One region of the Streptomyces sp. NPDC093018 genome, then DNA from elsewhere that is predicted to be linked to it. Evidence: riboswitches for the same ligand, from Rfam matches in the RefSeq annotation. Region 1 holds a riboswitch; each other region holds the start of a gene.

Region 1 (3,267 bases):
GCGGGCGGGCCGGATCGACACCGCCGGGTACGAGGAGCGCATCAAGGCCGAGATCCGGGAGGTGATCGGCTTCCAGGAGAAGGCCGGTCTCGACGTCCTGGTGCACGGCGAGGCCGAACGCAACGACATGGTGCAGTACTTCGCCGAGCAGCTCACCGGCTACCTCGCCACCCAGCACGGCTGGGTCCAGTCGTACGGCACCCGGTATGTGCGGCCGCCGATCCTGGCCGGCGACATCTCCCGTCCCGAGCCGATGACGGTGCGCTGGACGTCGTACGCCCAGTCGCTCACCGACCGCCCGGTCAAGGGCATGCTCACCGGTCCGGTCACCATGCTCGCCTGGTCCTTCGTCCGCGACGACCAGCCGCTCGGGGACACCGCGCGGCAGGTGGCGCTCGCGCTGCGGGACGAGGTCAATGACCTTGAGCTGGCGGGGACTTCGGTGATCCAGGTGGACGAGCCCGCGCTGCGCGAGACGCTGCCGCTGCGCGCCGCCGACCGGCCCGGGTATCTGGACTGGGCGACCGAGGCGTTCCGGCTGAGCACCTGCGGGGTGCGCCCGGACACCCAGATCCACACGCACATGTGCTACGCCGAGTTCGGTGACATCGTGCGGGCCATCGACGATCTCGACGCCGATGTGATCAGCCTGGAGGCGGCCCGCTCCCATATGCAGGTCGCCCGCGAACTGGCCGACCACGGCTATCCGCGCGAGGCCGGTCCCGGTGTCTACGACATCCACTCCCCGCGCGTCCCGAGCGCCGAGGAGGCGGCCGGGCTGCTGCGCACCGGGCTCGGGGCGATCCCGGCGGAGCGGCTGTGGGTCAACCCGGACTGCGGACTGAAGACCCGCGGCTGGCCGGAGACCCGCGCGTCCCTGGAGAACCTGGTCGCGGCCGCGCGCACCGTCCGCGAGGAGCTGGCCGGGGCCTGATCCACACCCGGCGGCGGGGCCGGGGCGCACGCGTCCCGGCCCCGCCCGGCAGCACAGCCACCGCAGGAGCAGGAGGGGGCCCGACGGTGAGACACGAACCGCAGGACGTCGTGGTGGACGGGCGGCCCCTGGTCGCCGTGCCCGCGAAGGACCTGGAGAGCCTGCTCGCGATGCGCCGGCAACTGGGCAGTCAGACGGCCCGGATGCGCGCCCTGCGGGACACGCTCTTCGACACGGTGGAGTTCCTGGAGCAGCTGGCCGAGGTCCTGGCCGGCGAGCGGGAGCCCGCCCCGCACGAGCCGCACGCGGAACTCGGGGCCGGGCACGCCGAACTGGTCGCGGGCATACGGCAGCGCGCCCGGGACCTCCGCGCCGTCACGGGCGCGGGGCGCGCGGCGAAGGACCGCCGGGGCCGCCCCGCCCGGCACACTTAGGTATACCTAAGTTTCACCCGCGACACAACATCTGGGGCTGTGCACCCCAGGCGAGTTCTAGATGTAGTGTTGAACGCGCTGGTGGTTCGCCGGGCGCCGTGGTGTCCGGTGAGGCAAGAGGGAACCCGGTGGGAATCCGGGACTGCCCCGCAGCGGTGAGCGGGAACGACCGCCGTCATACGCACTGGACCCGGTGAGACGGGTCTGGGAAGCGACGGCCGGTAGGTGTCCTCAGGCGATGAGGACGTGCCCGCGAGTCCGAAGACCTGCCACCGGCGCGTACGCCGACGGACGGCGTGCGCGCTTCGAGGCCCCGAGGGAGGGCCGCGTGGCCGTCGTACGGACCCCGGGGCCCGGCGTGTGTTTCTCCGCCCGCCCCGATGCCCGCCTCGCGTGCCGCCGCGCCCTCCTCCCGGTTCTCGGAGCCGGACGGGAACGAGCGAGAGGAGGCGGCGGACCGATGAGCGGTCTCGTGTATTTCTCCAGCGTCTCGGAGAACACCCGGCGCTTCGTGGCGAAGCTGGGTCTGCCCGCGACGCGCATCCCCCTGCACCCGCGCCGCACCGGCATGCCGGTGGTGACCGAGCCGTACGTGCTGATCACACCGACGTACGGCGGCGGCGAGCGCGCGGGCGCGGTGCCCAGGCAGGTGATCGGCTTCCTGAACATCGAGGCCAACCGGGCGCTGCTGCGCGGGGTGATCTCCTCGGGCAACACCAACTTCGGCGCCGACTACTGCCTGGCCGGCCGGGTGATCGCGGCGAAGTGCCGGGTCCCGGAGCTGTACCGATTCGAATTGCTGGGCACGGACCGCGATGTCCGTGCCGTGCGGGAAGGACTGCGGACATTTTGGACACGAGGGGCATCGGCGGCGGGGCGGTCGGCGGCATGAGCGAGCGGGAACCGGTCGGGACGCGCAAGGACCACCACGCGCTGAACGCCATGCTGAACATGTACGACTGCGAGGGCCGCATCCAGTTCGACAAGGACCGTGAGGCCGTACGCCAGTACTTTCTCCAGCACGTCAACCCGAACACGGTGGTGTTCGGGACGCTGAAGGAGAAGACCGGCCATCTGATCGAGAACGAGTACTACGAGGAGGCGGTGTTCCGGGGCTACGACTGGGAGTTCACCGAGCGCCTGTACCGGCAGGCGTACGCCCATGAGCACCGGTTCCGCACCTTCCTCGGCGCGTTCAAGTACTACACCTCGTACGCCCTGAAGACCTTCGACGGCTCCCGCTATCTGGAGCGCTACGAGGACCGGGTGGTCGCCACCGCGCTGTATCTCGGCGCCGGGGACGAGGAGTTGGCGTCCCGGCTGGTGGACGAGATGATGACGGGCCGCTTCCAGCCGGCCACCCCGACCTTCCTCAACGCGGGCAAGGCGCAGCGCGGCGAGCTGGTCTCCTGCTTCCTGCTGCGGGTGGAGGACAACCTGGAGTCCATCGGGCGCGGGGTCAACTCCGCGCTCCAGCTGTCGAAGCGGGGCGGCGGCGTGGCGCTGCTGCTGACGAACCTGCGCGAGCAGGGCGCGCCGATCAAGCGGATCGAGAACCAGGCGTCCGGTGTCGTCCCGGTGATGAAGCTGCTGGAGGACTCCTTCTCGTACGCCAACCAGCTGGGCGCACGCCAGGGCGCGGGCGCGGTGTATCTGCACGCCCATCACCCGGACATCATGCGGTTCCTGGACACCAAGCGGGAGAACGCGGACGAGAAGATCCGCATCAAGACCCTCTCGCTCGGTGTGGTCGTCCCCGACATCACCTTCGAACTCGCCAAGCGCGACGAGGACATGCACCTGTTCTCGCCGTACGACGTCGAGCGCGAGTACGGCAGGCCGCTGGCCGATCTGTCCGTCACCGAGCACTACGACGACCTGGTCGCCAACCCGCGGGTG
Region 2 (3,267 bases), on a different contig from region 1:
CAGGCGCGCCCAGTCGATGTCCCCGTCGACCACGAAGGCGCCGAGGTTGACGGAGCCCAGGTTGCAGACCGCCGTCTCGCCGTCGTTGGTGACCTCCAGGATCTCCGTGCAGAGGTTGGAGGAGTGGATGACCTGGCCCGGCTCGGCGGTCTGGTTGGCGGTGCGGTTGGCGGCGTCCTTGAACGTCATCCAGCCCTGACCGGTCTGCGCGAGGGTGCGCATCATGCGGCCGTACAGCTCACGGGCCGGCATGGTCTTCTTCGCGAGGCCCTTGCGCTCCGCCTCGCGGTAGGCGGCGTCGAACTCCGCGCCGTACAGGTCCACCAGCTCGGGCACGTCCGCCGGGGAGAACAGCGACCACTGCCCGTCGGCGTTGACCCGGCGCATGAACTCGTCCGGCACCCAGTGCGCGAGGTTCAGATTGTGCGTACGGCGGGCGTCCTCACCGGTGTTGTCCCGCAGCTCCAGGAACTCCTCCAGGTCGGAGTGCCAGGTCTCCAGGTACACCGCGGCCGCGCCCTTGCGCCGGCCGCCCTGGTTCACCGCGGCCACCGAGGCGTCCAGCGTCTTCAGGAACGGCACGATGCCGTTGGAGTGCCCGTTCGTACCGCGGATCAGCGAACCGCGGGCGCGGATACGGGAGTACGACAGACCGATGCCGCCGGCGTGCTTGGAGAGCCGGGCGACCTGGTGGTAGCGGTCGTAGATGGAGTCCAGCTCGTCCAGCGGGGAGTCGAGGAGGTAGCAGGACGACATCTGGGGGTGCCGGGTGCCGGAGTTGAACAGGGTGGGGGAGGAGGGCAGGTAGTCGAGCCTGCTCATCAGGCCGTAGAGCGCGGCGACCTCGTCCACGGAGCGGGCCGAGTCGTCCTCGGCGAGGCCGGCGGCGACCCGCAGCATGAAGTGCTGGGGCGTCTCGATGACCTGACGGGTGATCGGGTGGCGCAGCAGATAGCGGCTGTGCAGGGTGCGCAGGCCGAAGTAGCCGAAGCGGTCGTCGGCGGCGCGGTCGATCAGGTCGTCGAGCCGGGCGGCGTGGATCCGGGTGAACTCGGCCGTCCGGTCGGCGATGAGCCCCTCGCGGTGTCCGACGGCGACCGACTCGGTGAAGGACGTCACGCCCTGCGAGGCGGCCTCGGCGCGGATGGAGATGGTCAGCAGCCGGGCGGCGAGCCGGGAGTACGCGGGGTCCTCGGAGATCAGTCCGGCCGCGGCCTCGGTGGCGAGCTCGCGCAGCTCCGTCTCGTCGGCGCGGGCGGAGCGGCCGCGCAGCGCGGCGGCGGCGACCCGGCCCGGATCGGCGTCGGGGAGGTCCCCGGTCAGCTCGGTCAGGGTCCGCAGCAGCGCGGTACCGGGACCGTCGTTCTCCAGGCCCTGGGCTGAAGCCGGTTCGGCTGGCGCGATGGTCACGTGGGGCTCTCCCTCGCTCGGCACGGGGCCTGGCGGAGGGCAGGGGCAGTCACGAGCGCACAGGGCGTCGCGTCCACCGGCCCACTCCGCGAGGCCCGGACGTCTCAGAGCACCCGAACCGGTGGGCCGGGTGCGCTGCCGGCAGGTCCTCGGACTGATCCCCGTGCGCGGATACGCACAAGTACACCGTTGCGGGACAGTTCCGGATTCGCACCGGATTCCCCTGCGACGACAGCGACCATGAGCATACATCTAGTGCCGGGTCGTCATGCCACCCCCAGATGTTGTGTCACCTTGTGTCTACGGGGGGTATGCGAAACGGGCCGCCGACGCCTTGGCGCCGACGGCCCGTCCCTGGTCGCCCGGGTCCCCCGGGCGCCTCGCTAGTGCGTGCTGCCCGCCGTGGCCGGCGGCAGTTCGACCGCCACGCCCGGGTCGCCCGCGTCCGCCGTGTAGTCCTCGGGACGGGTCTCGTCGACGCCCTCGGGGGCCTTCACGGCCTTCAGGACGACGGTCAGGACGACCGTGACGAGGACGTTGAGGACGAAGGCCGTCATGCCGATGTAGCCGATCTGGCCGATGCCCGGGATGTCGTCGGCGGAGCCGCCGAAGTGCTTCTGGGTCGGAGAGGCGACACCGTACGCGGCGAGGGTGCCGTAGACCATGCCGACCGCCCAGCCCGCGAGCAGCGCCCAGCGGTGGAACCAGCGGGTGAACAGACCGCCGACCAGGGCCGGGAAGGTCTGCAGGATCCAGATGCCGCCGAGCAGCTGGAAGTTGATGGCGACCGTCTTGTCCATGCCCAGTACGAAGATCAGCGCGCCGACCTTCACCAGCAGCGACACGAACTTGGAGACCTGCGCCTCCTGCTTCGGCGTGGCGTCCGGCTTGATGAAGTCCTTGTAGATGTTGCGCGTGAACAGGTTCGCCGCCGCGATCGACATGATCGCCGCCGGCACCAGCGCGCCGATGCCGATCGCCGCGAACGCCACACCGGTGAACCAGTCCGGGAACATGTCCTCGAACAGCTGCGGGATCGCCAGCTGCCCGTTGGTGACCTTCACCCCGGCCGCGATCGCCATGAAGCCCAGCAGCGCCAGCAGGCCCAGCATCAGGGAGTACAGCGGCAGGATCGTGGTGTTGCGCCGGATCACGTTACGGCTCTTGGAGGAGAGCGTTGCGGTGATCGAGTGCGGGTACATGAACAGCGCGAGCGCGGAACCGAGCGCCAGCGTGGCGTACGTCCACTGCCCGGCGGGCGCCGGCGCGAGCGCCCCGCGTGGTTTGCCGGTGGCCGGATTGACCTGGCTGAACGCGTGGGCCGCCTTGGCGAAGATGTCGTCGAACCCGCCCAGCTTGATCGGGATGTAGATGATCGCCACCAGGATGACGAGGTAGATCAGGCCGTCCTTGACGAACGCGATCAGCGCGGGCGCCCGCAGCCCCGAGGAGTACGTGTACGCCGCCAGCACCGCGAACGCGATCAGCAGCGGCAGGTCCTTCACGAACCCGTTGGTGTTCTCGCCGCCGCCGACGCCCATCACGTCCAGCACCGCCTGGATGCCGACGAGCTGGAGCGCGATGTACGGCATCGTCGCCAGGATGCCGGTCACCGCGACCGCGAGCGACAGGCCCTTCGAGCCGAACCGGCCGCGCACGAAGTCGGAGGTGGTGACGTAGCCGTGCCGGTGCGAGACCGACCACAGCCGCGGCAGGAAGGTGAAGATCAGCGGGTAGACCAGGATCGTGTACGGCACCGCGAAGAAGCCGGACGCGCCCGCCGCGTAGATCGCCGCCGGTACGGCCACGAAGGTGTAGGCCGTGTACAGGTCGCCGCCGAGCAGGAACCATGTGATC
Region 3 (3,267 bases), on a different contig from region 1:
GGTGACGAAGGAGTTGAGGGACATGTTCTGCGCCTTGAACGGCGCGACCTTCACACCCTGGCGCACCAGCCACCGGCAGATCCCGGCCGTCACGACGCTCTTTCCGGCGTCGGAGGTGGTGCCGGCGACGAGGAGACCACCGTTCATTTCCCGCGTCCCTTCAGTCCGTTGACGAGGAGGCGCGCGGCGACCGTGGTGCCGAGCGCGAGCAGGCCGACGCGCCGGGAGAGCCGTACGGCCCGTCCGATGTCGGGGACCTGTACGGCCCGTCCGGTGGCGCCGCCCAGTACGGGACGGTGCTCGACGCGACCGCCGTAGGAGAGGGTGCCGCCCAGGCGCACGCCGAGGGCGCCCGCGAAGGAGGCCTCCACGGGACCGGCGTTGGGGCTCGGATGGCGGCGGGCGTCGGCGCGCCACGCCCGTACGGCGCCGCGCGGATCGGGTCCGGCCGCGGCGGCGAGGACGGCGGTCAGCCGCGCCCCCGGCCAGCCGGCCACGTCGTCCAGGCGCGCGGACGCCCAGCCGAAGCGGCGGTGCCTGAGGGACTTGTGACCCACCATGGCGTCCAGGGTGTTGACGGCCCGGAAGCCCAGCAGTCCCGGCACCCCGGCGACCGCGCCCCACACCAGGGCGCCCACGACCGCGTCGGAGGTGTTCTCGGCGACCGACTCGACCACGGCCCGCGCGATCCCGTCGGCGTCCAGCGCCTGCGGGTCCCGGCCGCACAGATGCGGCAGCCGGGCGCGGGCCGCCTCGATGTCCCCGGCCGTCAGGGCGGCCCCGATGGCCTGCGCCTCGCGGGCGAGTGAGGTGCCGCCGACGACGGCCCAGGTGGCCGCGGCGGTCAGGGCGACGGACGCGGCGGGGCAGGGGCGTACGGCACGGGCGGCCAGCGCGCCGAGCGCGACGGCGCCACCGGCGCACACGGTGGTGTGCAGAGCGCCCCAGCCGCGGTGGTCGTGCCACAACGCGCCTTCGACAGCGGCGGCCGCGCGCCCGAACGCGGCGACCGGATGCCCGCGGCGGGGATCGCCGAGGAGGAGGTCGCCGAGAAGTCCGGCGGCGGCGCCGTACGCGTAACTGCGATCGGCGGCCATCGGCTCAGTCGGCCGTGGTCACCGCGACAGTGGTCCTGGTACTGGTCCTTCGGCAGCCGAGCATGGCGATGTGTCCTCACTCAGGGTGTCCGCGCCCTGGTTCGACGTGATCCGGCGGCGAGAGTTCCTGGCTACCCGGGGGTTCTTCCCCGGTGACAGTGGCGGGACCGCGCCGGATTCGCACCGGCTTCCTCTTCTGCTGCCGTAGATGGCGTGGGAAGTCCACCACGCCCTCGGAACGGCCGTCAACTTGCCGTTGACCTGCGGGAGTGTGCAGATTCCCACACCACGAGGGGTGTTCCCGCACCAGGGGGGGGTCCGGGCACGCGAGAGGCTCCCCTGCCGCGGGCGGCGCAGGGGAGCCTTCGGGAACTGCCGGGGCCTGGGCCCCGGGCTCAGGACTTGGAGACGATCAGGAGGATGCCGTACGCCACCGCCGCCGCGCAGGCCGCGAAGCAGACGTAGGCGCCGGTGACGGCGAGCGTGGCGGTGCCGCCCTCGGCCGCGGCCTTCTCGCGCCGGGCGAGGCCGTTGACGCCGAGGGTGAACAGGACCACCAGGCCCACGGTGAACGCGAGGCTGACGCCGAAGACGGAGCCGATGGACGCCCAGTCGATCTTCATGGGAATGCTTCCTTGGTGAACGGGCTCGGGGTCAGACGGTGGCGGCCGGCGGGGCCGAGGCGGCGGGGGCCGACGTCTCGGCGGCCGGAGCCTGCGCGGGGGCCGGGATGGTGGCCGTCAGGTCCTCGGTGATCGCGCCCGTGGGCGGGGGGCTCACCGCGGCGATGGCGGTGGTCACCACGCCGGAGGGCTCCGCGGCCGGGTCGGCGACCACATTGGTGTGGTCGATGACCTCGCGCCGGGACAGCTTGTAGATCCAGGCGCTCGCGGCGATCAGGAAGACGGCGACGGCGGCGGTGCCCCCGTCACCGAGTTCGGTGACGGCCTCGGCGCCCGCGCCGACCAGCGCGGCGGCCGGCAGGGTGAGCACCCAGGCGACGGTCATCCGGGTCGCGGTGGACCAGCGGACCACACCGCCCTTGCGGCCGAGGCCCGAACCCATCACCGCGCCGGAGACGACATGCGTGGTGGAGAGGGAGAAGCCGAGGTGGGAGGAGGCCAGGATGGCGGTCGCGGCACTGGTCTGCGCGGCGAAGCCCTGACGGGGCTCCAGATCGGTCAGGCCCGTGCCCATGGTGCGGATGATGCGCCAGCCGCCGATGTAGGTGCCGAGCGCGATGGCCAGGCCCGCGGAGAGGATCACCCAGGTGGGAGGGTTGGAGCCGGGGGCGATGGCGCCGCCCGCGATCAGCGCGAGGGTGATGATGCCCATCGTCTTCTGCGCGTCGTTGGTGCCGTGCGCGAGGGAGACCAGCGCGGCGGAGGCGACCTGGCCGACGCGGAAGCCCTTGCGGGTGGCCTCGCCCTCGGCCTTGGTGCCGGCCTTGTAGGAGAGCCGGGTGGCCACCAGGGCGGCGACACCCGCCACGACCGGCGCGGCGACCGCGGGCAGCAGCACCTTGGTGACCAGGACGCCGCCGTGCACGGCGCCGAATCCGGCGGAGGCGACGGCGGCGCCGATCAGACCGCCCATCAGGGCGTGCGAGGAACTGGAGGGCAGGCCCACCAGCCAGGTCAGCAGGTTCCAGAGGATCGCGCCGACCAGGGCGGCGAAGATGACCTCGGGGCGGATGCCGCTCTCGTCGACGAGTCCCTTGGAGATCGTGTTGGCGACCTCCACGGAGAGGAAGGCGCCCACCAGGTTGAGGGTGGCGGACATGGCTACCGCGAGCTTCGGCTTCATCGCGCCGGTGGAGATGGTGGTGGCCATCGCGTTCGCGGTGTCGTGGAAACCGTTCGTGAAATCAAACGCGAGTGCGGTAACCACCACAATCGCGAGGATCAGCGAGAAGCTTTCCATTTACCCAGACAATCATTCGAGGTCGTTGTCCGGATGAACGTAGGCAACCTGGGTGAACGGAAGATGAACTGGGGCGGGCACAGGGGTGTCCGCATCGGGGGAGTGAGCCTCCGCTTCCGCTTCCCGAACCGGACGTGCCCATACGCCCCTTGGGTCACCAGCCCGCCGCGAAGGTCCGCAGCCTGCTGGAGGTGCCGTTGAAGAGATTCTGGTCACCCGGCAGCCGGCCCGCGGTGGCGTACTGCCA

Evidence for each region. Region 1 has a riboswitch for cobalamin ahead of nrdI (class Ib ribonucleoside-diphosphate reductase assembly flavoprotein NrdI). Riboswitches for the same ligand answer to the same signal wherever they lie in the genome.
Region 2: it holds a riboswitch for cobalamin, as region 1 does, so the genes downstream of both, AB0N90_RS04735 (ribonucleoside-diphosphate reductase subunit alpha) here and nrdI (class Ib ribonucleoside-diphosphate reductase assembly flavoprotein NrdI) in region 1, are expected to answer to the same signal.
Region 3: it holds a riboswitch for cobalamin, as region 1 does, so the genes downstream of both, AB0N90_RS10185 (cobalamin biosynthesis protein) here and nrdI (class Ib ribonucleoside-diphosphate reductase assembly flavoprotein NrdI) in region 1, are expected to answer to the same signal.

What each region holds. Positions count from the first base shown of each region.
Region 1 is NZ_JBFBFF010000018.1:94,670-97,936, reverse strand. Features, by position in the region: gene metE (5-methyltetrahydropteroyltriglutamate--homocysteine S-methyltransferase) at 1-934, shown strand, start outside; gene AB0N90_RS31025 (hypothetical protein) at 1,021-1,368, shown strand; cobalamin riboswitch at 1,434-1,657, shown strand; gene nrdI (class Ib ribonucleoside-diphosphate reductase assembly flavoprotein NrdI) at 1,829-2,260, shown strand; gene nrdE (class 1b ribonucleoside-diphosphate reductase subunit alpha) at 2,257-3,267, shown strand, end outside.
Region 2 is NZ_JBFBFF010000002.1:192,321-195,587, forward strand. Features, by position in the region: gene AB0N90_RS04735 (ribonucleoside-diphosphate reductase subunit alpha) at 1-1,410, opposite strand, end outside; cobalamin riboswitch at 1,533-1,668, opposite strand; gene mctP (monocarboxylate uptake permease MctP) at 1,794-3,267, opposite strand, start outside.
Region 3 is NZ_JBFBFF010000003.1:626,194-629,460, forward strand. Features, by position in the region: gene AB0N90_RS10180 (cobyric acid synthase) at 1-147, opposite strand, end outside; gene AB0N90_RS10185 (cobalamin biosynthesis protein) at 144-1,097, opposite strand; cobalamin riboswitch at 1,196-1,339, opposite strand; gene AB0N90_RS10190 (hypothetical protein) at 1,493-1,720, opposite strand; gene AB0N90_RS10195 (inorganic phosphate transporter) at 1,752-3,020, opposite strand; gene AB0N90_RS10200 (lysozyme) at 3,175-3,267, opposite strand, start outside.